Regions from separate parts of the Bacillus sp. XF8 genome, predicted to be linked through region 1. Evidence: riboswitches for the same ligand, from Rfam matches in the RefSeq annotation. Region 1 holds a riboswitch; each other region holds the start of a gene.
What was found. Region 1 has a riboswitch for S-adenosylmethionine ahead of J4P91_RS19290 (peptide ABC transporter substrate-binding protein). Riboswitches for the same ligand answer to the same signal wherever they lie in the genome.

Region 2: linked by a shared signal. The riboswitch ahead of metK (methionine adenosyltransferase) and the one ahead of J4P91_RS19290 (peptide ABC transporter substrate-binding protein) in region 1 are both predicted to bind S-adenosylmethionine.
Region 3: linked by a shared signal. The riboswitch ahead of mtnW (2,3-diketo-5-methylthiopentyl-1-phosphate enolase) and the one ahead of J4P91_RS19290 (peptide ABC transporter substrate-binding protein) in region 1 are both predicted to bind S-adenosylmethionine.
Region 4: linked by a shared signal. The riboswitch ahead of J4P91_RS05585 (methionine biosynthesis PLP-dependent protein) and the one ahead of J4P91_RS19290 (peptide ABC transporter substrate-binding protein) in region 1 are both predicted to bind S-adenosylmethionine.

What each region holds. Positions count from the first base shown of each region.
Region 1 covers NZ_JAGDQK010000033.1:24,858-30,612, forward strand. Annotated here, with positions in the region: gene J4P91_RS19290 (peptide ABC transporter substrate-binding protein) at 1-1,266, opposite strand, end outside; SAM riboswitch class I at 1,413-1,517, opposite strand; gene J4P91_RS19295 (aldo/keto reductase) at 1,682-2,515, opposite strand; gene proC (pyrroline-5-carboxylate reductase) at 2,517-3,320, opposite strand; gene J4P91_RS19305 (GRP family sugar transporter) at 3,479-4,330, opposite strand; gene modB (molybdate ABC transporter permease subunit) at 5,293-5,755, opposite strand, start outside.
Region 2 covers NZ_JAGDQK010000027.1:76,025-81,779, forward strand. Annotated here, with positions in the region: gene J4P91_RS17180 (molybdenum cofactor guanylyltransferase) at 1-382, opposite strand, end outside; gene J4P91_RS17185 (MogA/MoaB family molybdenum cofactor biosynthesis protein) at 379-888, opposite strand; gene J4P91_RS17190 (hypothetical protein) at 1,303-1,482, shown strand; partial or broken gene J4P91_RS17195 (hypothetical protein) at 1,489-1,680, shown strand; gene J4P91_RS17200 (GNAT family N-acetyltransferase) at 1,695-2,219, shown strand; gene metK (methionine adenosyltransferase) at 2,261-3,460, opposite strand; SAM riboswitch class I at 3,627-3,749, opposite strand; gene pckA (phosphoenolpyruvate carboxykinase (ATP)) at 3,979-5,565, shown strand.
Region 3 covers NZ_JAGDQK010000004.1:71,834-77,588, forward strand. Annotated here, with positions in the region: gene J4P91_RS04565 (pyridoxal phosphate-dependent aminotransferase) at 10-1,200, shown strand; SAM riboswitch class I at 1,253-1,358, shown strand; gene mtnW (2,3-diketo-5-methylthiopentyl-1-phosphate enolase) at 1,423-2,667, shown strand; gene J4P91_RS04575 (2-hydroxy-3-keto-5-methylthiopentenyl-1-phosphate phosphatase) at 2,664-3,323, shown strand; gene J4P91_RS04580 (methylthioribulose 1-phosphate dehydratase) at 3,320-3,958, shown strand; gene J4P91_RS04585 (cupin domain-containing protein) at 3,936-4,448, shown strand; gene J4P91_RS04590 (hypothetical protein) at 4,741-5,016, shown strand; gene J4P91_RS04595 (DUF3909 family protein) at 5,138-5,470, opposite strand; gene J4P91_RS04600 (NAD(P)-dependent oxidoreductase) at 5,470-5,755, opposite strand, start outside.
Region 4 covers NZ_JAGDQK010000005.1:46,487-52,241, forward strand. Annotated here, with positions in the region: gene metH (methionine synthase) at 1-2,343, opposite strand, end outside; gene J4P91_RS05580 (bifunctional homocysteine S-methyltransferase/methylenetetrahydrofolate reductase) at 2,343-4,175, opposite strand; SAM riboswitch class I at 4,246-4,356, opposite strand; SAM riboswitch class I at 4,753-4,865, shown strand; gene J4P91_RS05585 (methionine biosynthesis PLP-dependent protein) at 4,936-5,755, shown strand, end outside.

The DNA of each region.
Region 1 (5,755 bases):
AGGCTTCACGTTTATTGTTAAACCTTCTAAGTTTTTTTCTAGTTGTTCTTTTAAATATTCACCTGTTTTTCTAGAAAGGTCATTATCACTTGTTAATAATTCAATTGAAATTTTATCTGAGCCTAATTCTTGTTTTGCTTGTTTCCAGAATTTCTGTGCATCTTTTGTATTTTCCTTCGTTAAATTACCGTTCTCCTCCCGGAAGTCTTTCCCGTTTGGTCCTTTTGCAAAGTTCTTTGGAATTAAAGAATATGCTGGGAGAGAACCGTCATTTAAAAGAACATTTACAAATGCTTTTTTATCTATTGATTTATCAATAGCTTGGCGGACATTTACATTTTGTAATGTTTTATTTTTTTGGTTCATACGTACGAATTGTACCCCAACATCCGGACGTTCTTTAAAGTTACTATCTTTGCGATATTTATCAACAAGATCAGATGTTAAAGTAAGACGATCAATTTGTTTGGATTCATATAAATTAACTGCCGTTGAATGATCTTTAACGATATTAAAGTTAATTTCTTCAATTTTCACAGTATCCTTATCCCAATAGTCAGGATTCTTCTTAAATTTAAAGCTTTGTTCATGTTTCCAATCACTTAATGTAAAGGCCCCATTATATATAATTGTATTATCTTCTAATGCATATTTATCCCCTTGAGATTTGAAGAACTCTTCATTAATTGGTAAGAATGTTGGGAACGCCGTTAAGCTAATAAAGTAGGGAACAGGGCGCTCTAATTCTACTTCAAAAGTGTGGTCATCGATTGCTTTTACCCCAAGCTGATCAGCTGGAAGTTCTTTATTATTGATCTTTTTCGCATTTTTTATATCAAAGAATAGAAATGCGTATTCAGAAGCGGTCGCTGGGTCAACTGCACGTTGCCAAGCAAAGACAAAATCTTTTGCTGTAACGGGAGTACCGTTTGACCATTTTGAATCTCGTAAATGGAATGTATATTTTGTTTTATCGGGACTTACCTCATGAGACTTTGCAACACCAGGAACAGGCTTATTTCCCTCACCAAGATTATATAGGCCTTCAAATACGTTTCTCATTACTTGGCCAGAGTCAGTATCTGTAGCACGAGCAGTGTCCATTGTACGGATTTCTGTGCCAGTAGCTAAGTTCAATACTTGTTTATCAGGAGCTTTATCTTTTGCTTTCGCTCCGCTTGCATCATCTTTATAGCTACCGCACCCTGTTAATAAAATACTTGCTCCTAAAACTGATGCTACAGTGGGTACAAATTTCTTTTTCATTTTGAATTCCTCCCTAAATTGTTTAGTTATTTTCAAAAAATGAGTGTTGAACAATTTATGAGGGAAAGAAAAAATCCCTCTTTTCTTATCGAGAAAGAGGGAATTTTGTTTATAAGACATGTACCTGTATATAAACGAAGTCCCTCATTCTATCTTTCAAGCGTAAAGCTTGCAGGAAGTGGCACAGTATTCAAAGTGAACCTGTTGCCGAGGTTTCAAAGGGCCAGTCCCTCCACCTCTCTTGATACAATGAGTAAACAAATAAGTCGTATTATTTTTTGTTTCTTTGATTATTCAAAATATTACACCTGGGAGAATGAACTGTCAATGAAACAAAATATAATTTAAATTTTCAGTTTTTTAAGTGGTGATACAAAAAGAAAGGTCACTGTGCAATTACACAGTGACTCTCATTTTAAAAATCGAAATTATCAGGGTCTGGACCAACACGGTGATTTTCATTTAATGACTGAATGGCTTTCATATCTTCAGCGCTTAATTCAAAATCAAAGATGTTTGCATTTTCGATAATGCGGTGTTCTTTAATGGATTTAGGAATAGTTACAACTTCGTTTTGCAGATCCCAGCGTAAAATGATTTGTGCTGTGGATTTGTTATATTTTGTAGCAATTTCTTGTAATGTCGGATGGTCAAGTAATTGCCCTTGCATTAATGGTGACCAAGCTTCAAGCTGAATGTTATGTTCTTTACAGAAAGCATGAAGCTCTTCTTGTGTTAAGCGTGGGTGATATTCCACTTGGTTAATCATTGGTTTAATTTCAGCGATTTCTAATACATCTTGTAGATGATGGATGTGAAAATTACTCACACCGATTGCACGAACACGGCCATCTTTATAAAGTTTTTCTAGTGCTTTCCACGTTTCAGTGTATTTCCCTTTTACAGGCCAATGCACTAAGTATAAATCTAAATATTCCAAGCCTAATTTTTGTAATGTTGTTTCGAAAGCTTGTAATGTTGACTCATAACCTTGATCGCTATTCCATACCTTTGATGTGATAAATAATTCTTCACGTGGCATACCGGATTCTCGAATTGCTTGTCCAACGCCTTCTTCATTTTTATAAATGGCAGCTGTATCGATGCTACGATATCCGTTTTTTATGGCTGCTTTTACAGAGTCGATTACTTCTGAGCCCTCTTCAACTTTAAAAACACCTAAGCCAAACCAAGGCATCTTTACTCCATTATGTAATGTTGTGTAATCGTGTAAGCTTTTTACTGTCATATTAATTCCCCCTAGCTTTTTTATTTGTTGATTCAATTGCTTGGTGAATCATCTTTGAAAAATTATATTCATATAAAACCTTTAAACCTTCTGCAGTTGAACCACCTGGTGTTGTTACTTGTTCACGAAGCATAGCCGGATCTTGTTCTTGCTCGAGCATAGCAGCAGAGCCAGCGATCATTTGAATAACAAGGTGTTTTGATGTTGCTTCATCGATTCCATAGCTTTTTGTTGCTTCAATTAAACCTTCAGCAAAGTGGTAAAGGAAGGCAGGCGCACTTCCAGTAACAGCGGTTAGCTGATGAACTTCTTCTTCCGTGCAGAGCTGTGCTGTGCCAATTCCCTTTAAGAGTAGTTGCAGTGTTTCTTGATGCCCATCATTTACGAAACGTCCCATTGTATATAGAGAAATAGACTTTCCAATTGTTGCAGCTGTATTTGGCATAATCCAGGCAACAGGTGTACCTTGAGGGAGTTTTTCTTCTAAATAAGATGGACCAATTCCTGCAGCAACTGTTACAACAAACTGATGGGTTAGGAGAGGTGATAACTCCGCTAATAACTGTTCATGTGCAGCTGGTGGCATCGCTAAAACAATGGTATCTGCATTTTTAATGTGCTTTTTCCAATCATTTGTAATTGAGATGTCATATTTTTTCTCTAATTGCTTAAGTTTCTCTATATTACTTCGATTGGATACAATAATTTCTTCGATGTATTCATTACTTGTTTTGAGCAGTCCGGCGAAGATTGCTTCCGCCATACGACCAGCACCAATAAATAAAATTCTATTTTTCTTTGGCATATCCTTTATTCCTTCCTGCTTAGAATATGTTATAAAAACGATAACATTTTGGAGAGATTTTTGTAAAAAGAAAAGTCTTATAAAGAGATTTTAATAATCAATAATAGGAAACCCCCGAAGCAGATATGCTTCGGGGGTTTGATTCATAGCTTGTGTAATTATGCTTTTGTCATACCAAGTAGAACAGCACCGCCGATAATTAGAACACTACCTAGTGCAATAAATACCATTTGGCGCTTTGTTTTCTTTTCGCCTAAGAAGACAATTGCACCGAATGTTGAGATAACGATACCAGTTTGTGATAGTGGGAAACTTGTTGCCACTCCAACTTTTGGTAAAGAAAGAAGTAAGAATAAGTTACCTGTTCCCCAAAGTAGACCAGATAAAGCGTTACGAATTGCGTATTTGTTAAATGGTTTATGTTTAGATGTCAGTACAACTGCACCAACAAACATACCGACTGCTTGTGGTAGAATAGCAGACCAACCATCGATATTGTACCAACGAATAATAATTACATATACAAGGTAGCCGAAAGTAGAAACAATTAAAGTTAAAAGTCCTTTTTTCAATTGTCCAGGTGGCTGTGCATTTTCTTTATCATCTAATGAAGTGAAGACAACACCGACTACAATTAAAAGGATTGCAATCGTTCCCAGAATAATCGTAGTAGTAGTAGTCCACTCATGGAAAGCGATAACGCCAAAGATAGAAGTTGCAACAAGTTGCATGCCTGTAGAAATAGTAACAGTTGTAGAAACACCTAGTTTTTCTACAGTTTTTAATTGGTTAGCTTGTCCTAAAGCCCAGAATAAACCTGAAATAAAGCCGACAATTAAGATCGTCATAGTTAAAGCTGGTTGAGTAAATATATACATAATTATTGCGAAGAATAAGGCACCGATTGTCATACCTAACGTTTGGCTATATGCGCCGCCGCCCATTTTTACGCTTACTAATAAAATGTTCCCCCATGCAATTGCAGGAAGAAGCGCTAATAAAATGTCCATTACAAGACTCCCTTCTTATTGCTATATTAATATAATTTAAATCGTTAAAACATGATGAAGAACTTACAGTATAAATGCGTTTTCATTTCTTCATTTTTTCAAACACCTAAATATAATAACAGGAAATTGCCCTTTTTAGAAAGTAAATTCAAATAGAATGTATATTTTTATAAATATTAAAATTCTGTTATTTTATTATAATAAAAAAAGATCTCAATTTTTCGATTGAGACCTTTTTTATTTAAAGGGGTTAGGGGAATAAAGTTATTTAACTCTTTTTTCGCTAATGGGAAGAGGGGGGACAATCCAGTTCCCGAAAGCTTTACTTTATATTTTGATTATATGAGATATGGACAATGGTAACTATCGAATTACCTTACAGGATGATTACATTTTTGTAAGGTGGAAAGATATAGGTGATGAATTGTATAAACCCAATAAAAAAAGGACATAAACCATTTTTTGGGTGGAAGAGAGGATCCGTCCATGCATAAGAATGGCTAGTGCCTTTTTAGCTCCATGCCAAGTGAAAACAGAGAGAAGACGGGTGTAAGTCCCCTTTTTTATAGCAAAAACTTATATGTCAAAAAACCAAATGGATTTATCCCGCTATTCTAGGGCAGTAATACTCCCACCTGAAAATTCGGTGAAAGCATTGTCCAGCTCGAGTGGCTAGAATCTCCGGTCGTTTCGCCCCCTCGGACGAGGCAAAAAGCGCCTCTCTGTCGGGTGCTCCAACGTCCTGCGATTCTGAGCGAGCCGCTTCCGCTTTTCTAAAGAAGATAGGTGGGAGATAAACTGCCCGTAAAAGCCCGATTGGTGAGGGCTAATAATCAGTGGAGGATGAAGAAAACCCCAACTGAATAAAGTTTCACTTTATATAGAGTTTCCTTTCATTCTACAAAATACTTTATTTTTCGGGAAATAATATAAAAATAAAGCAGCTTTTGTTGAAAGCTGCTTTAAGAAGTAGTGATTCTTTTATTAATCAGTTGAATGCACAATAAGAATAGGAGTGACATACCGACTGTTATGATGACAAGTGTCCAAGCGAGTGGCATATTACTTGCATCAATTGCCATATAAATGGCTGTAGGAATCGTTTGTGTTTTTCCTGGAATGTTACCAGCAAACATAAGTGTTGCTCCAAATTCACCAAGCGCACGTACAAAGCTTAAGATCATTCCGCTAAGTAGTGCGGGGAATGCAAGTGGAAGGGTGACGTGCAAGAAGACTTGGTATTCACTAGCTCCAAGGTCACGGGCACCTTCTTCAATTTGCTCGTTTGCAATAGAAAACCCTGTCTTTGCCGATTGATACATAAGTGGGAATGAAACGACTGTTGAAGCGATGACAGCAGCCCAGGATGTAAACATAATAGAGTGTTGAAATAATGATTCAATCCATTTACCAACTGGGCTGTTA
Region 2 (5,755 bases), on a different contig from region 1:
CAATAACCGGAACAATTGCCTCATATTCACCACTTATTTGTCCTACTAATGCTGTAATCCACTCATTTGAAAGATTCGGCGTATCACAAGGCGAAATGATATACCACTCCGCCTCTATATGCGCCATCCCCGATACAATCCCAGCAAGCGGTCCCTCTCCTTTATAGGAAGGAATATCTTCTATAACAGGAACGTCTACTAAAGTAACGATCCTTTCTTTTATATCAGGATGACTAATCACAACTACATCTTGCACGGTAGTCTGCATCACTTGAACGATATGCTCGATAAAAGTATGTCCTTGCCAGCTTGCCAATGCTTTTGGCTCACCAAAGCGTCTCGACATACCACCCGCTAATACAATTCCAGCAAGCCTTTTCATTGACGATGCAGCTCAAATGTAATATGACCTAGCTCTGGTAAAATTAATTTGTTCATCGCAAGGCGAACTGCCCCGCTAGAACCTGGCATTGAAAAGATAACTTTTCTTCCAATTGTTCCGCCAATTGCTCTACTTAACATCGCCGCGCTTCCGATATCTTCTAAATAACTAATCATCCGAAACAATTCACCAAAGCCAACGATTTCTTTATCTAACAATGCTGAAATGGCTTCAATCGTCACATCACGCTTTGTAATGCCTGTTCCTCCATTTGTTAATACAACATCAACATCCTCTTGGTGATATCCACTTAATACAGCTTGCCTAATACTTTCTTTATCATCTTTTACAATTTCATAAGCAGTTACCGTATGTCCTGCTTCTAGTAATAATTCTTGTAGTAACTTACCACTCTTATCCGTCTCTTCTGTACGTGTATCAGAGACCGTAATAATTTTACAGCGCACCTCTTTCGGCGCTTGTTTTTTATGTTCTGTTACGCTCATATTTATCCTCTCCTTCTTATAACTACTCATAATTTTATCATATCGTATAAATACTTTATCAAATATGAGATACATCACATATCTACAATTATCTAGTGAATGACCGAAACATTATGATACAATATAAGTATATATAACCATAAAAAGGGATTTTTTCTATACCTCTATTTTATAATCTTAAACAACATGTCCCATGGATTCCTTTTCTTATAATTCTAATTCCCTTTCAACTCATTACCCATAGATTAGATATCAATTTTCTAAAATTATACGTATTCATGCTAAACGGCTCTAGTCGCTATTATCAAGTACCGTGCTTCCTCTTGTTTTAGCATTTTTATTTCAATGGATTAGAAATCGTACGAAATAACCAGATACATACTAAATAAACTTTCATACTTAGGAGGTTCATTCATGGAACTTTATCAAAAACTCACAACCGTATTTATCCTTCTATTTGTCGCTTCCATCAGTGCTGGGATGGCGTTAAAAGATGCTGTACCAAATGCAACGATGGGTGGAATCGGATTTGCAACACTCTTTTTACTATGCAGTGCATTTTGTGCTGGAAAAGCGCGTCAGAAGAAAGGATGATATCCCATGTTCCGTAAAAAAACGACACTTTGTAAGTCATGCGGGAAAGAAATAAAAACGTATAAAAAAGCTTAGATTCATATGCCTTTTCCAGCGAGTGGAATGGCAAATATAAAAAAGTATATTGAACTTGAGCTAGAAGTGTATTGCAGTTCTTGTGCTGGAGTACGTAAAACCCACAGTAATGAAGTGAAATAAAGGAGGTTTTTCACTTGTTCGAAACAAATCGGATTCGTTTACGAAAATTTTCAGAAGGTGATATTCCAACCTATTACCATTGGCGAAATGATATAGTAGTGATGAGCACTACCAGTCTCAATCTCGATACATATTCTTTCTCGGAAACAGAACAGTTTTGCAAACAAATCATTCACTCTTCCACCTCAAAAAGTTATATTATTGAACAGAAAAAGGGTAGCCTTCCAATCGGAATCACATCTTTAATTAATATTGACCCACATAATCGAAATGCAGAATGTATCATCGATATCGGAAAGAAAGATTACTGGGGGCAAGGGTACGGAAAAGAAGCATTAACTTTATTATTAGACTATGCCTTTTTAGAATTAAACTTACACCGTATATCCTTACGTGTATTTTCATTTAATGATAAAGCGATACACCTTTATAAAAAACTTGGATTTCAACATGAAGGTACGTGTAAAGAAGCTGTATTTCGAAATGGAAAATGGCATGATATTGAGCTTTTCGCCTTACTGCAGACAAATTACAAATAAAAAAGCTTTGCGTAAAAACGCAAAGCTTTTTCCTTTTTATATTATAGACCAGCTTGCTCTTTTAAAGCTGCTGCTTTGTCTGTACGTTCCCATGAAAGATCTACATCAGTACGTCCGAAGTGTCCGTAAGCTGCTGTTTGTTTGTAAATTGGGCGACGTAAGTCTAACATTTTGATGATACCAGCTGGGCGAAGATCGAAGTTACTACGAACTAGCTCTACTAGTACTTCTTCAGATACTTTACCAGTGCCGAATGTATCAACTGAAATTGATACCGGTTGTGCTACGCCGATTGCGTATGCAAGTTGTACTTCTGCTTTTTCAGCAAGGCCAGCTGCTACGATGTTTTTCGCAACATAACGAGCTGCGTATGCTGCAGAACGGTCAACTTTTGTTGCATCCTTACCAGAGAATGCACCGCCGCCGTGACGAGCATATCCACCGTAAGTATCAACGATAATTTTACGTCCTGTTAAACCAGCATCACCTTGTGGTCCACCGATTACGAAGCGTCCAGTTGGGTTAATGAAGAATTTTGTTTCTTCATCCATTAATTCTGCTGGTACGACAGCTTTAATTACTTGTTCTTTTAAATCACGATCGATTTCTTCCCATGTAACTTCTGGATGGTGCTGCGTTGAAATTACAATTGTATCGATACGTACTGGTTTACCATTTTCATCATACTCAACTGTAACTTGCGTTTTACCGTCTGGACGTAAATATTCTAATGTTTCATCTTTACGAACTTCCGTTAAACGACGAGCTAATTTGTGAGCAAGTGAGATTGGAAGTGGCATTAATTCTTTTGTTTCATTACATGCGAAACCAAACATTAAACCTTGGTCTCCTGCACCAATTGCCTCAATCTCAGCGTCAGTCATTTGACCTTCACGTGCTTCTAACGCTTGGTCAACACCCATAGCGATGTCAGCAGATTGCTCATCGATAGATGTTAAAACTGCACAAGTTTCTGCATCGAATCCGTATTTTGCACGAGTATAACCGATACCTTGGATTGTTTCACGGACGATTTTTGGAATATCTACATAAGTAGAAGTCGTAATTTCCCCCGCTACCAATACTAAACCAGTTGTTACTGTTGTTTCACAAGCTACACGTGCATTTGCGTCTTTTGCTAAGATCGCATCTAAAATTGAATCAGAAATTTGGTCACAAATTTTATCTGGATGTCCTTCAGTTACAGACTCAGATGTGAACAGATGACGTTGTTTTGTCATGTGGTAAACCTCCCTACAGTAATTGTATATATTGTACGGAACTCATCCTTAATTTGCCACAAACTGCGACATTCATTTATTCTCCCACACAAGTATAAAGAAAAACCTTTCCTAATTATAGAGGAAAGGTTTAATTTGCTACTTGCATACTGCTTTTTGCCCTTCGCTCTTATCGTTCGAGACCGTTCGCCTCGCACAGGTTTTAGCACCTATTCACTTGCTTATTACCGTTACAAGTGAGGTTGCTGGGCTTCATCGGGCCTGTCCCTCCGCCAGCTCGGGATAAGAGAGTATCCGTCCCAACCTATACTAAAGAAATGATATTCATTTGTCAATTAATATTCACATATTCCTACAAGTTTTTCGCATTTCGTGTCGAACAAAATATTAATAGGAAAATAATACATTCACACAAACAAAAATAAATAAATAGTATACATTATTTATATAATTGTGTTATACTCTTGATGGGGATTACGAGAAAAATTTCATTAAAATGAAAAGGATGGTATATAAATATGGGTACTGTGAATGTCCAAATTGGATTACATGAATTACTGAACGGAAGCAACGCACAGATTCAACTAAGCGTTCCACAATTAGTGGAAAAAGTACTAATGAGAAACGAAGGAAAATTAACTTCTACTGGTGCCGTCTCTGCTTCTACAGGAAAATATACAGGACGTTCTCCTAAAGATAAATTCATTGTGAAAGAAGCATCGGTTGCAGACAAAATTGCTTGGGGACCTGTAAATCAACCGATTTCTGAAGAACATTTTAATAAATTATACACAAAAGTATTGGAATACTTAAAAGAAAAAGAAGAATTATTCGTATTTAAAGGGTTCGCTGGTGCTGATCGTAACTATCGTCTTCCATTGCAAGTTGTTAACGAATATGCATGGCACAATTTATTTGTACATCAATTATTTATTCGTCCAACTGAAGAAGAATTAACGAATCATGAAGCTGAGTTTACAATTGTCTCTGCACCAAGCTTTAAAGCAGATCCAGCGATTGACGGCACAAACTCTGAAGCATTTATTATGGTTTCATTTGAAAAACGCATCGTATTAATCGGTGGTACTGAATACGCTGGAGAAATGAAAAAATCTATCTTCTCTATTATGAACTTCTTACTTCCAGAACAAGATATTTTATCTATGCACTGCTCTTCAAACGTAGGTGAAGAAGGCGATGTTGCTCTATTCTTCGGTTTATCTGGAACAGGTAAAACAACATTATCTGCTGACCCACACCGTAAATTAATTGGTGATGATGAGCACGGTTGGTCTGATAACGGTGTGTTCAATATTGAAGGCGGTTGCTACGCGAAATGTATTAACCTTTCTCATGAAAAAGAGCCACAAATTTTTGATGCAATTACATTTGGATCAGTGCTTGAGAACGTTGTAATTGATAATCAAACACGTATTGCAGATTATAATGATACTGCATTAACAGAAAATACGCGTGCTGCATACCCAATTCATGCGATTGATAATATCGTAGTACCAAGTGTTGCAGGACATCCAAATACAATTATTTTCTTAACTGCTGATGCATCTGGAGTATTACCTCCAATCAGTAAATTAAATAAAGAGCAAGCTATGTACCATTTCTTAAGCGGTTACACTAGTAAACTAGCTGGAACAGAGCGCGGCGTAACGTCTCCGCAAGCGACATTCTCAACTTGCTTCGGTTCTCCATTCTTACCACTCGATGCATCTCGCTATGCTGAAATGCTTGGTGAAAAGATCGAGAAACATGATGCAAAAGTATTCTTAGTGAACACTGGCTGGACTGGCGGCGAATACGGCGTTGGAAAACGTATGAACTTAGGTTACACTCGTGCAATGGTGCAAGCTGCATTAAACGGCGAGCTTGATAACGCTGAAACAGCGAAGCATGACGTCTTCGGTCTTGAAGTACCACTTCATGTACCAGGCGTACCTGATGAAGTATTAATGCCTGAACAAACATGGGCTGATAAAGCTGCTTACAAAGCAACAGCAATCGAACTTGCAGGTAAATTCAAAGAAAACTTCAAGAAGTTCGAGAACGTTTCTGAAAACATTATCAAATTAGGTGGCCCAATCGCTTAATTGAACCTTTACTGTCTGAATGACCTTTACTCATATGAATAAGTATATTGTAACCTGAAAGTTTCGCGTACTCACCGACAAAACCCATGCGGCTTTACAGGTTACACATACTTACATAAAAAAGAAGCTTACGCTAAAAACGTAAGCTTCTTTCTATATATTCACTTTGATTTTTCCTCATATAAATCGC
Region 3 (5,755 bases), on a different contig from region 1:
GTGGAAAGTATGAAACATTTTCAACCTTCCGAGATTGTAACATCATTACCAACACAGTTTTTCGCTTCACTTGTTGCAAAAGTTAACAAAGTAGTTGAAGCAGGTCACGATGTTATCAATCTAGGACAAGGCAACCCAGATCAACCAACACCGCCGCATATCGTAACAGCTTTACAACGTGCAGCAGAAAAAGCAGTTCACCATAAATATCCGCCATTTCGCGGACATGAAAGCTTAAAAAAAGCCGTTGCGACGTTCTATGAACGTGAATACGGAGTCAACGTAAACCCTAAAACAGAAGTTGCTATTTTATTTGGTGGTAAAGCAGGGCTGGTTGAATTACCGCTTTGTTTTACAAACCCTGGTGATACAATTCTTGTACCTGACCCAGGATATCCTGACTATTTATCAGGTGTCGCTTTAGCAAAAGCACAATTTGAGACGATGCCATTGTTAGCAGAAAATAATTTTTTACCAGATTACAATAAAATCAATGATTCTATTGCCAAACAAGCAAAATTGATGTTTTTAAATTATCCTAACAATCCAACTGGTGCTGTCGCATCAAAAGAGTTCTTTGAAGAAACAATTACATTTGCAAATGAAAACGATATTTTAGTGGTTCACGACTTTGCCTATGGAGCAATTGGCTTTGATGGTAACAAACCAACTAGCTTCTTACAAGCAAACGGTGCCAAAGATGTTGGTATTGAAATTTATACACTATCAAAAACATTTAATATGGCTGGTTGGCGCATCGCCTTTGCTGTCGGTAACGAAAGTGTAATTGAAACGATCAATTTACTACAAGATCATATGTATGTAAGCATTTTTGGTGCTGTGCAAGAGGCGGCTCGCGAGGCACTATTAAGTTCACAATCTTGTGTAAATGAATTGGTTGAACGCTATGAAGCACGGAGAAATGTACTCATTACAGCTTGCCGTTCGATCGGCTGGGATGTTGTCGCACCAAATGGATCATTTTTTGCATGGCTTCCCGTTCCTGATGGTTATACATCGGAGCAATTTACTGACTTATTGTTAGAACAAGCACATGTAGCAGTTGCACCTGGAGTCGGATTCGGCAAACATGGTGAAGGCTACGTTCGCATCGGGTTATTACATACAGAAGAACGATTACAGGAAGCTATTCAACGAATCCAGAAATTAAAAATTTTCAAAAAGCCATTGACATCCTAAAAAAACTCTGTCAAAATTCAGATATCAAAAAAATTTTAACATTTCTAAATACTTCTTATCAAGAGCAGGTGGAGGGACGAGCCCGACGAAACCCGGCAACCGATCTACAATTGTAGGCACGGTGCTAATTCTCGCAGCATTACGCTGACAGATAAGGAGCTGGTTGTAAAAAAACCTCTCCTTAGCTGAGAGGTTTTTTTATTTAACTAGGAGGTTATGAAAATGAGCGGAATAACAGCAACATATTTAATCCATGATGATTCCCATAATTTAGCGAAAAAGGCTGAGCAAATTGCTCTCGGTTTGACAATTGGTTCATGGACTCATTTACCACACTTATTACAAGAACAATTAAAACAACATAAAGGTAGCGTCATTCATGTCGAAGAGTTGGAAGAACAAGAACATGTAAATACGTATCTTGGAAAAAAAATAACACGTGGACTCATTAAAATTCATTATCCATCACTAAATTTCAGCCCTGATTTACCAGCTATTTTAACAACAACTTTTGGAAAATTATCATTAGATGGCGAAGTTAAACTGATTGATTTAACATTTTCAGATGACTTAAAAGAACATTTCCCTGGCTCTAAATTTGGCATTGAGGGAATTCGAAATCTCTTACATATTCACGACCGTCCACTTCTAATGAGCATTTTCAAAGGAATGATCGGACGCAATATCGGATATTTAAAAACTCAACTACGTGATCAAGCAATTGGCGGTGTAGATATTGTAAAAGATGATGAAATCTTATTTGAAAATTCATTAACACCGCTCACAAAACGAATTCATGCAGGAAAAGAAGTATTACAGTCTGTATACGAAACATATGGTCATAAAACTTTATATGCAGTAAATTTAACAGGACGTACGTATGATTTAAAAGAAAATGCAAAACGAGCAATCGAATACGGTGCAGATATCCTACTCTTCAATGTATTTGCGTACGGATTAGATGTACTCCAGTCACTTGCAGAAGATGAAAATATTTCAATTCCTATTATGGCGCATCCTGCTGTTAGCGGTGCTTATGCATCATCAAAATTATACGGATTTTCTTCACCATTGTTACTTGGAAAATTGCTTCGTTATGCTGGTGCAGATTTCTCTTTATTTCCATCACCATACGGCAGTGTTGCATTAGAAAAAGAGGAAGCGCTTCTTATTACAGAGGCACTAACAAAAGAAGACCCTGCTTTAAAAAGAAGCTTCCCTGTTCCATCAGCTGGCATTCATCCTGGTTTTGTTCCATTTATCCTTCGCGATTTTGGCAAGGATGTTGTCATTAACGCAGGTGGTGGTATTCACGGTCATCCAAGCGGTGCACAAGGCGGCGGAAAAGCATTTCGAGCAGCAATTGATGCCGCTTTGCATCGAACACCATTGCATGAAGTAGATAACACTGATTTACATGCTGCACTGCAATTATGGGGAAATCCATCTCGCGAGGTGAAAATATGAGTATTCAAATCTTCTGTGACTTTGATGGAACCATTACAAATAACGATAATATCGTTTCCATTATGGAAAAATTCGCACCACCAAAAGCTGAGGAAATAAAACAAAAGATTTTATCACAAGACATTTCTATTCAAGAAGGTGTATCACAACTTTTTAAATTATTACCAACAACTTTGCGTGATAATATCATCAGATTCCTCAAAGAAACAGCTAATATACGCACTGGTTTTGAGGAATTTTTACAGTTTATAAATGAAAATAACATTTCTTTTTATGTTATTTCTGGAGGGATGGATTTCTTCGTTCATCCCCTCTTGGAAGGACTCGTTCCAGAAAACCGAATTTATTGTAACGCGACTGATTTTTCCGAAAAATATATCGAAGTAAAATGGCCACACCCTTGCGATGAACATTGTAATTATAATTGTGGCCTTTGTAAATCAACATTAATTCGAAACCTTAGTTCTAAAAATGATTTTCATATTGTAGTAGGCGACTCAATTACAGATTTACAAGCAGCCAAACAAGCTGATAAGGTATTTGCTCGAGATTTTCTTATTACAAAATGTGAAGAATACCATATTCCTTACACACCATTTGAAACATTTTATGATATTCAAACTGAATTACGGCACTTGTTGGAGGTAAAGTTATGAAACAACTTTTTCGTCAGTGGCATAACCTAAGTGAAATAAAAAAGGAATTAACGAGTCGCAACTGGTTTCCAGCAACAAGTGGAAATATTTCTATAAAAGTAAATCACGAACCACTTACCTTTCTTATTTCAGCAAGCGGTAAGGATAAAACAAAAACAACACCTGATGATTTTCTATTGGTAGATTATCAAGGAGAACCAGTCTTAGAGACCGATTTACGCCCTTCTGCCGAAACCATATTGCATACGCATATTTATAACCATACAAATGCTGGTTGTGTCCTGCATGTTCATACAACCGATAATAACGTCATCACAAATTTATATAACGAAGAAGTTATTCTTCGTAATCAAGAAATTATTAAAGCCCTTGATATTTGGGAAGAAGGTGCAACAATTCGCATCCCAATTATTGAAAATGATGCCCACATTCCTTCACTTGGGGAAAAATTCAAGAAGCATATCCGTGAAGATTCAGGCGCTGTATTAATCCGAAACCATGGGATTACCGTTTGGGGAAAAGATAGCTTTGATGCAAAGAAAAGATTAGAAGCATATGAGTTTTTATTCCAATTTCATATAAAACTATTATCAATTCAAGGAGGCGTTTCACATGGCGCAAATTTATATTCATGAAATAAATACTCGCATTGAAAATGAAGTGGAAGTAGAGCAATTTTTACAAGGAGAAGGCGTTTTATATGAGAAATGGGATATTTCAAAACTTCCTGCTCATTTAAAAGAAAACTACTCCTTAACTGATGAAAACAAAAAAGAAATTTTAACAGTATTCTCTAAGGAAATTGCTGATGTTTCAGAACGTCGAGGTTATAAAGCACATGATGTTATTTCCCTTTCAAATGCAACTCCTAACCTTGATGAGTTATTAATTAACTTTAAACGAGAGCACCATCATACTGACGATGAAGTTCGTTTTATTGTCAGCGGACATGGTATTTTTGCCATTGAAGGTAAAGATGGGCACTTCTTTGATGTTGAACTTAAACCTGGTGATCTTATCTCAGTACCTGAAAATGCAAGACATTATTTCACATTACAAGATGATCGCCAAGTTGTAGCCATTCGTATTTTTGTTACAACGGAAGGCTGGGTTCCTATTTATTAAGGTAGTTAGTTGAATAAAAGGAATTGGACCCCCTTTTCCTTCCTTTTATTCACTCTACATATATACATCCTCCTATGGAACAGGCTTATTTCAAAAATATGAAATAAGCCTGATTTTTTGTTTTTTTCGACACTACACAAACCTTCTCCTTATTTAAGAATTTATCAAGTGTATTTATCAATAAAATTTGAACATTTTTTGAACTTTTTCTGAAAATTCTGTTTAAATTGTGTTATAATACAAATAATAGAAAATGAAGTGAAAAGAAAACTGCAAAAAGAGGGGGAAGAACATGAATTTAATTATAGCACTTATACTTGGGGTTACTTGTGGAGCTATTCCTGCTATTCTTGGAGCAATTATGGAGGAATTAGAAATCGGTATGCTAGGTTTTGTCGCATCTTCTGTAAGCGCTTTACTCTTTGGTTTATTCGGCGCTATTCCTGTTGCTATTCTCTTTGCATTATATATATTACGTCACGCTCGTACAAAACAATTCCGTCACAATCATATGGCTAAAATCATCCCATTTCCAATTGAACGCTCTCGTCGTGCTTCTAGCTTATAATCCATTACTATATCCTCACCATACATCTACTTCAATATAGCCTGCCTTTTCAAAATTAACTTCCAGCTTTTCCGAAAAAATATTTTAAACATAATAAAAAAGTCCTCAAATGAGGACTTTTTTATTTATTATCTTCCAAAAACTGAAATAGTTCTTGTAAATGAAGAGCATCTTCTCCATAACTAACAGATACATAGCGTACTCCATCAATTTCAGCATGCATATAAAGATCGATTCCTTCACGATCGTACTTTAAAGCTAAATAAAATTCCATTTCTTCTAGCATTTCCTTTGATGCTCGAATAACATAATGACCGTTCTCATCACGTCCATACTCAAATGTTGGCTCAAAATCATACTTTTGTTTAAATGCTGCTTGTTGTTTATCATTAATTGGCATACAGGTTGCACGCTGCACAGCATCAATCATTCCATCAAATTTTTCTAAATCCATTATATTACCCCCATATATTTCTTATACAAAACCTGTGTCCCACTATCCTCTTCTCCCGCTTCTATTAATTCATTATATAGCTCTTTTGCTAGAGCTAATCCAGGTACAGGTAATTCTAACTTTTCAGCTTCATCTAATGCAATCTTCATGTCCTTCATGAAATGTTTTACATAAAACCCTGGCGCAAAGTCTTCCTTTAGCATACGCGGAGCTAAATTACTTAATGACCAACTACCAGCTGCTCCAGTTGAAATACTTTTTAGTACTTTATCTGGATCTAAACCT
Region 4 (5,755 bases), on a different contig from region 1:
TTGCAAATCTTCAGCAGTCGCTACCATTTGTTGCGCCGATTTTACTAATAATCCAGAAAGTCCGATAATATCTGGTTTCTTTTCTTTTACCTCTTGAACAATGCGATCAGAGCGGACATTGATTCCTAAATTGACAATATCATAGCCATTGTTAGATAAAATAATTTCTACAAGATTTTTACCAATATCATGTACATCACCTTTTACAGTTGCTAGTAATACTTTTCCTTTTTTCGCACTATCACTAGATTCCATATAAGGCTCTAAATACGCAACAGCAGATTTCATACTTTCTGCACTTTGTAATACTTCAGCAACGATAAGCTCATTGTTATTAAACAAACGACCTACTTCGTCCATTCCGGTCATAAGCGGACCGTTAATAATATCAAGCGGCTTTCTTTCTTCTGTAAGCGCGAGACTTAAATCTTCCTGTAATCCTTGCTTTGTTCCTTCTACAATATAATTTGCTAACCTTTCATCAAGCGTTAATGTTTCTTGTATGACCACTTCTTTTTTCTTCGCAACCCGGTAAAAGTTCGTAAATTCTTCTAGTGTTTCTTTCGTTGTTTCGAATAATAGTGCATCTGCAAGTTCCTTTTCCTCTTCTGGAATGGATGCATAGCGTTCTAGTTTTTCCGTATTAACAATCGCGTAATCAAGTCCAGCCTTTGTTGCATGATATAAAAAGACAGAGTTTAGCACTTCACGACCAGCCGGCGGCAAACCAAACGATATATTACTTACTCCTAAAATCGTTAAGCACTCTGGCAAAGCTTCTTTAATAAGACGAATTCCTTCTATTGTCGCTTTCGCAGAGCCGATATATTCTTCATCACCAGTTCCTACCGGAAAAACGAGTGCATCGAAAATAATATCCGATGGACGTATACCGTATTTCTTCGTTAATAATTCGTAACTTCTCTTTGCGATTTCTAATTTTCTTTCAGCGCTAACTGCCATGCCATCTTCATCAATCGTCCCAACTACAATTGCGGCACCATATTTGTGGATAAACGGTGTCACTTTCTCAAAACGCTCTTCTCCGTTTTCTAAATTAATAGAGTTAATAACACCCTTTCCTTGTATATAAGTAAGAGCTTTCGCCATTACATTTTCATCCGTTGAATCAATCATAATTGGAACCTTTAATACTTTCGTAACCTCCGCTAAAAAGTTTTCCATATCTTCCACTTCATCACGGTCAGGATCCGCCATACAAATATCAATAATATGAGCATTTTTCTTCACTTGCGCCCTTGCAATTTCAGCAGCCTCTTCAAAGTTCCCTTCTGCTACTAACCGTTTGAATTTGCGTGACCCAATCACATTCGTTCTTTCACCAACAAATAACGGTCTCATAGAATCATCATATTGCAATGCTTCTAAACCACTAATCCCATGACCTTCTCGCTCATGATTCTCACGTGGCCTGAGAGACTCAAGTGAAGCTTTTATCGCTCTTATATGATCAGGCGTCGTCCCGCAGCAACCACCAATAATATTAATCCACCCTTCTGCAGCAAACTGTTTCACCTTTTCTGCAAGTGAAGTTGGTGATTCATGATAATGTCCATCCTCGTCTGGAAGACCAGCATTTGGATAACAAGAAATATAACACTCTGAGAGATCCGATAAAGAACGGATATGTTCGCGCATAAATTCTGGTCCTGTAGCACAGTTTAAGCCGACAGATAATGGTTCCATATGCTCAACTGATAAATAAAATGCCTCGATTGTTTGCCCTGCTAAAGTCGTTCCCATTGGTTCTATCGTTCCTGAAATCATAAGCGGAACCGTATGATTCGCTTCCACAAATGCTTGCTGAATCCCTAAATACGCCGCTTTCACGTTACGCATATCTTGGCTCGTCTCTACAAGCAATACATCAACACCGCCCCGTAATAAGCCCCGTGCTTGTCTAGTATAAGCTTCAATTAGTTCTTCAAATGTTACCCCCCCTGTTACACTGATCGCTTTTGTCGTTGGCCCTATCGCACCTGCTACATATACTTCTTTACCGCTCTCTTTTACCGCTTGTTTTGCTAGAAACGCCGCTCTTTCATTTAACTCCTCATCTAAATGAGACAGCTCATAATCATGCAGTACGATATTCGTAGCACCAAACGTATTTGTTTCGATAATATCCGCACCCGCTTCAATATAAGCTTTATGGATACCTAAAATAACATCTGGCCTTGTTTTTACTAAATATTCATTACACCCCTCGTATTCTTCGCCGCCAAAATCTTCTGCAGTTAAATCCGCCTGCTGAATCATCGTTCCCATCGCGCCATCTAATATTAAAATATCATGTTGTAATCTTTCTTCTATTAGTCTCATCAGTTGATTCCCTCTTTCACTTCTTGCTTTTCTTTCACATACTTAACGAGATTTTCTGTAATTTCATATTTTAAAAATGGTGTAATGAGATAAATACCATTAAAGTATTTCATCGCGGCATCAATTAATTCTTGTGAAATATGAATTCCTTCTTCAATTGCAGACTCCTGTGTTTCATGCCCATCCATTCTCTGTCTTACTTCCTCAGGCAATGTAATGCCTGGCACCTCAAAATGAAGAAAATCAGCATTACGCTTACTTACTAAAGGCATAATTCCAATAAAAATCGGCTGTTCTAAATGCTTTGTCGCCTGGTATACTTCTTCAATTAAGGCTATATCGTAAATTGGCTGTGTTAAGAAATACTCCGCACCAGCTGCAACCTTTCTCTCCATTCGCTTCACCGCTGCTTTTAAATGTCTCACGTGAGGATTAAAAGCTCCTCCAACAGAAAACCTTGTCGCAGGACCGATGGACTTTCCTAAAATGGATCGACCATCATTCATTTCTTTAATCATTTTAATTAATTCAATAGAAGACATATCATATACAGAAGTCGCTCCTGGGAAATCTCCAACTCGAGCTGGATCACCTGTTAAAGCTAATACTTCTTCCATTCCTAAGGCTGATAAACCAAGTAGATGAGATTGCAAACCAATGACATTATGATCACGGCACGTTAAATGCGTCAGTACTGGAATATCATGCTTCGTTAATAATGCCCCCATTGCCATATTTGAAATACGTGGGGATGCTAACGAGTTATCTGCTAATGTAATAGCATCTGCTCCCGCTCTTTTTAACGCCCTTGCCCCTTCAAAAAAGCGCTGTGTATCCAATGTTTTTGGTGGATCTAGCTCAACAACAACTGTCGTTTGCTTCTTTGCTTTCTCCGCGAGCGTAATATGAGTGCGAGAACGTTTTGTTTGTGTATGAATCACTTGCGGTCTGTGCACGATTTGCTTTTCTGTAACAGGCGTTAGGTTGGCGATTCCACGTTTCATCCCTTCGATATGCGCTGGCGTTGTACCACAACACCCCCCAAGTAGCCGAATCCCCTGTTCAATAAACTTCGGTGTCATTGCTTCAAAATAAGCAGGACTCCCTTCATATACGTAGCGCCCTTCCACATAGTTTGGAAGACCTGCATTAGGATAAGCTGACAAATAACCGTTCTTTGGAATCGATATCATCTTGAAAGCTTCCGTCATATGAAGCGGTCCTAGCTGACAGTTTAAGCCGACTATATTTGCACCGTAATCTAAAAGCCGCGTTAATATTTCATTTACATCATTCCCATTTTGAGTTGTGCCAGCTTCATGAAGCGCTAGCTGCGCAATAATTGGAATATCCGTTTGCTTCCTTAGCACTTTCACTGCATGTAGTAATTCAAATTCATCATAAAAAGTTTCAAGTAATAGCCCATCCACATGTTCTTCTATTAATGCCCCAGCTTGCTCAAGCAACATAAATTCCCGTTCCATGTCAGTCGTTGTGACCGCACCGATATGTTTCATCCCACCAATTGTCCCTAAAATAGCATTCTTATCTGTCACAGCTGCTTTCGCCAATTTTACCGCCGCTCTATTAATTTGAACAACCTGATTTTCTAAGCCATATGTACGCAATTTTGCTTCATTTGCACCATACGTATTTGTTTGAATCACATCTGCACCAGCAGCTATATATTGTTTATGGATAGATATAATTAAATCTGGATCTGATAGATTTAATTCTTCAAAACTACTTTGCAAACCATGAGAATGTAATAACGTACCAACTGCTCCATCACCAATAACAATTCCTTTTGATAATAAATCTAGAATTTTCACTTATCTCCCTCTTTTCTATTAATATAAAAATCCCCTCTTCACCTTGAAGAGGGGGACATCATCAATCCTCCTCTTATCATGCAAAACAAATTGTTTTGCAGGTATTAGCACCGTTTCAAACATTTCGTTTGAAGGTTGCCGGGTTTCACAGGGCCTTTCCCTCCACCGCTCTCAATAAGAGTTTGTCTTTATATTTTTTTATGTAATTAAAAGGAAATACGTTCCCCTTTTATATAAATCCAGTTTGATTCTTCAACATATAAGTCGCTGCCACGAAGAACAAAAGGTGACCTACACTCGTTTTCTCTCTTTGTTTTAACTTCGCATGGAGCAAGAAGAGGATGTGACAGCTTCCATGCATAGACGGATGCTCTTCTCACCTAAAAAGAAAGGTTGTATGCCGTTTTTTTAATTTGTATTTATATAGCAAACTTTGTTAATTTTTTCATAAATTTAGCATGAGATAGACTAAAAGTCAATGGAATTAACAGAAAAATAAAAAATATTTAAAATAAAGTTGCAATTCAATCATTTTTTATTGTAAAGTTAAAAACATAATAAAATTTCATACAAATTATTCTTATCTAGAGAGGTAGAGGGACTGGCCCTATGACACCTCAGCAACCATTAACACGTTCGTTAATAAGGTGCTAATTCCAGCAAATTGTGAAAAGATTTGACAGATAAGGAGAAGACTATATTTACATGAAAGCCTTCTTCTTAGAAGGCTTTTTTTATTTTTATCAAGGAGGAATTTCACATGTCAACAATCGAAACAAAACTAGCTCAAATCGGCAATCGAAGCGAAACTACAACAGGAACGGTTAATCCCCCTGTTTACTTTTCAACGGCTTATCGTCATGAAGGAATTGGAAAATCAACAGGTTTTGATTATTCACGAACTGGAAATCCAACACGTGGTCTTTTAGAACACGCAATTGCCGATTTAGAAGAAGGCGAACAAGGCTACGCCTGTAGTTCTGGAATGGCAGCTGTTCTTCTTGTTCTTTCTTTATTCCGCTCTGGAGATGAACTTATCGTATCAGAAGACTTATACGGAGGAACCTATCGTTTATTTTCGGAACATGAGGAAAAATGGAATATTCGATGTAGATACGTAGATACACAATCTATAAAACAAATAGAAAAAGCTATCTCTTCTCAAACAAAAGCTATTTTTATAGAAACACCAACTAATCCATTAATGCAAGTAACAGATATTACAGCTGTAGCAGCCGTCGCAAAAAGACATGGATTACTTTTAATTGTCGATAACACTTTTTACACCCCATACATCCAACAACCGTTAACTGAAGGCGCAGATATTGTGCTTCACAGTGCGACAAAGTATTTAGGTGGTCATAATGATGTCCTAAGTGGCCTAGTCGTTGCAAAAGGCCAGGCACTTTGCGAAGAACTTGCTCACTATCATAACGCTGCTGGTGCTGTATTAAGTCCATTTGATTCATGGTTATTAATTCGCGGTATGAAAACATTGGCTCTTCGTATGAAACAACATGAAGAAAACGCAAAGAAAATCGTTTCTTATTTAAAGGGGGAGGACGGTGTAACCGATGTTT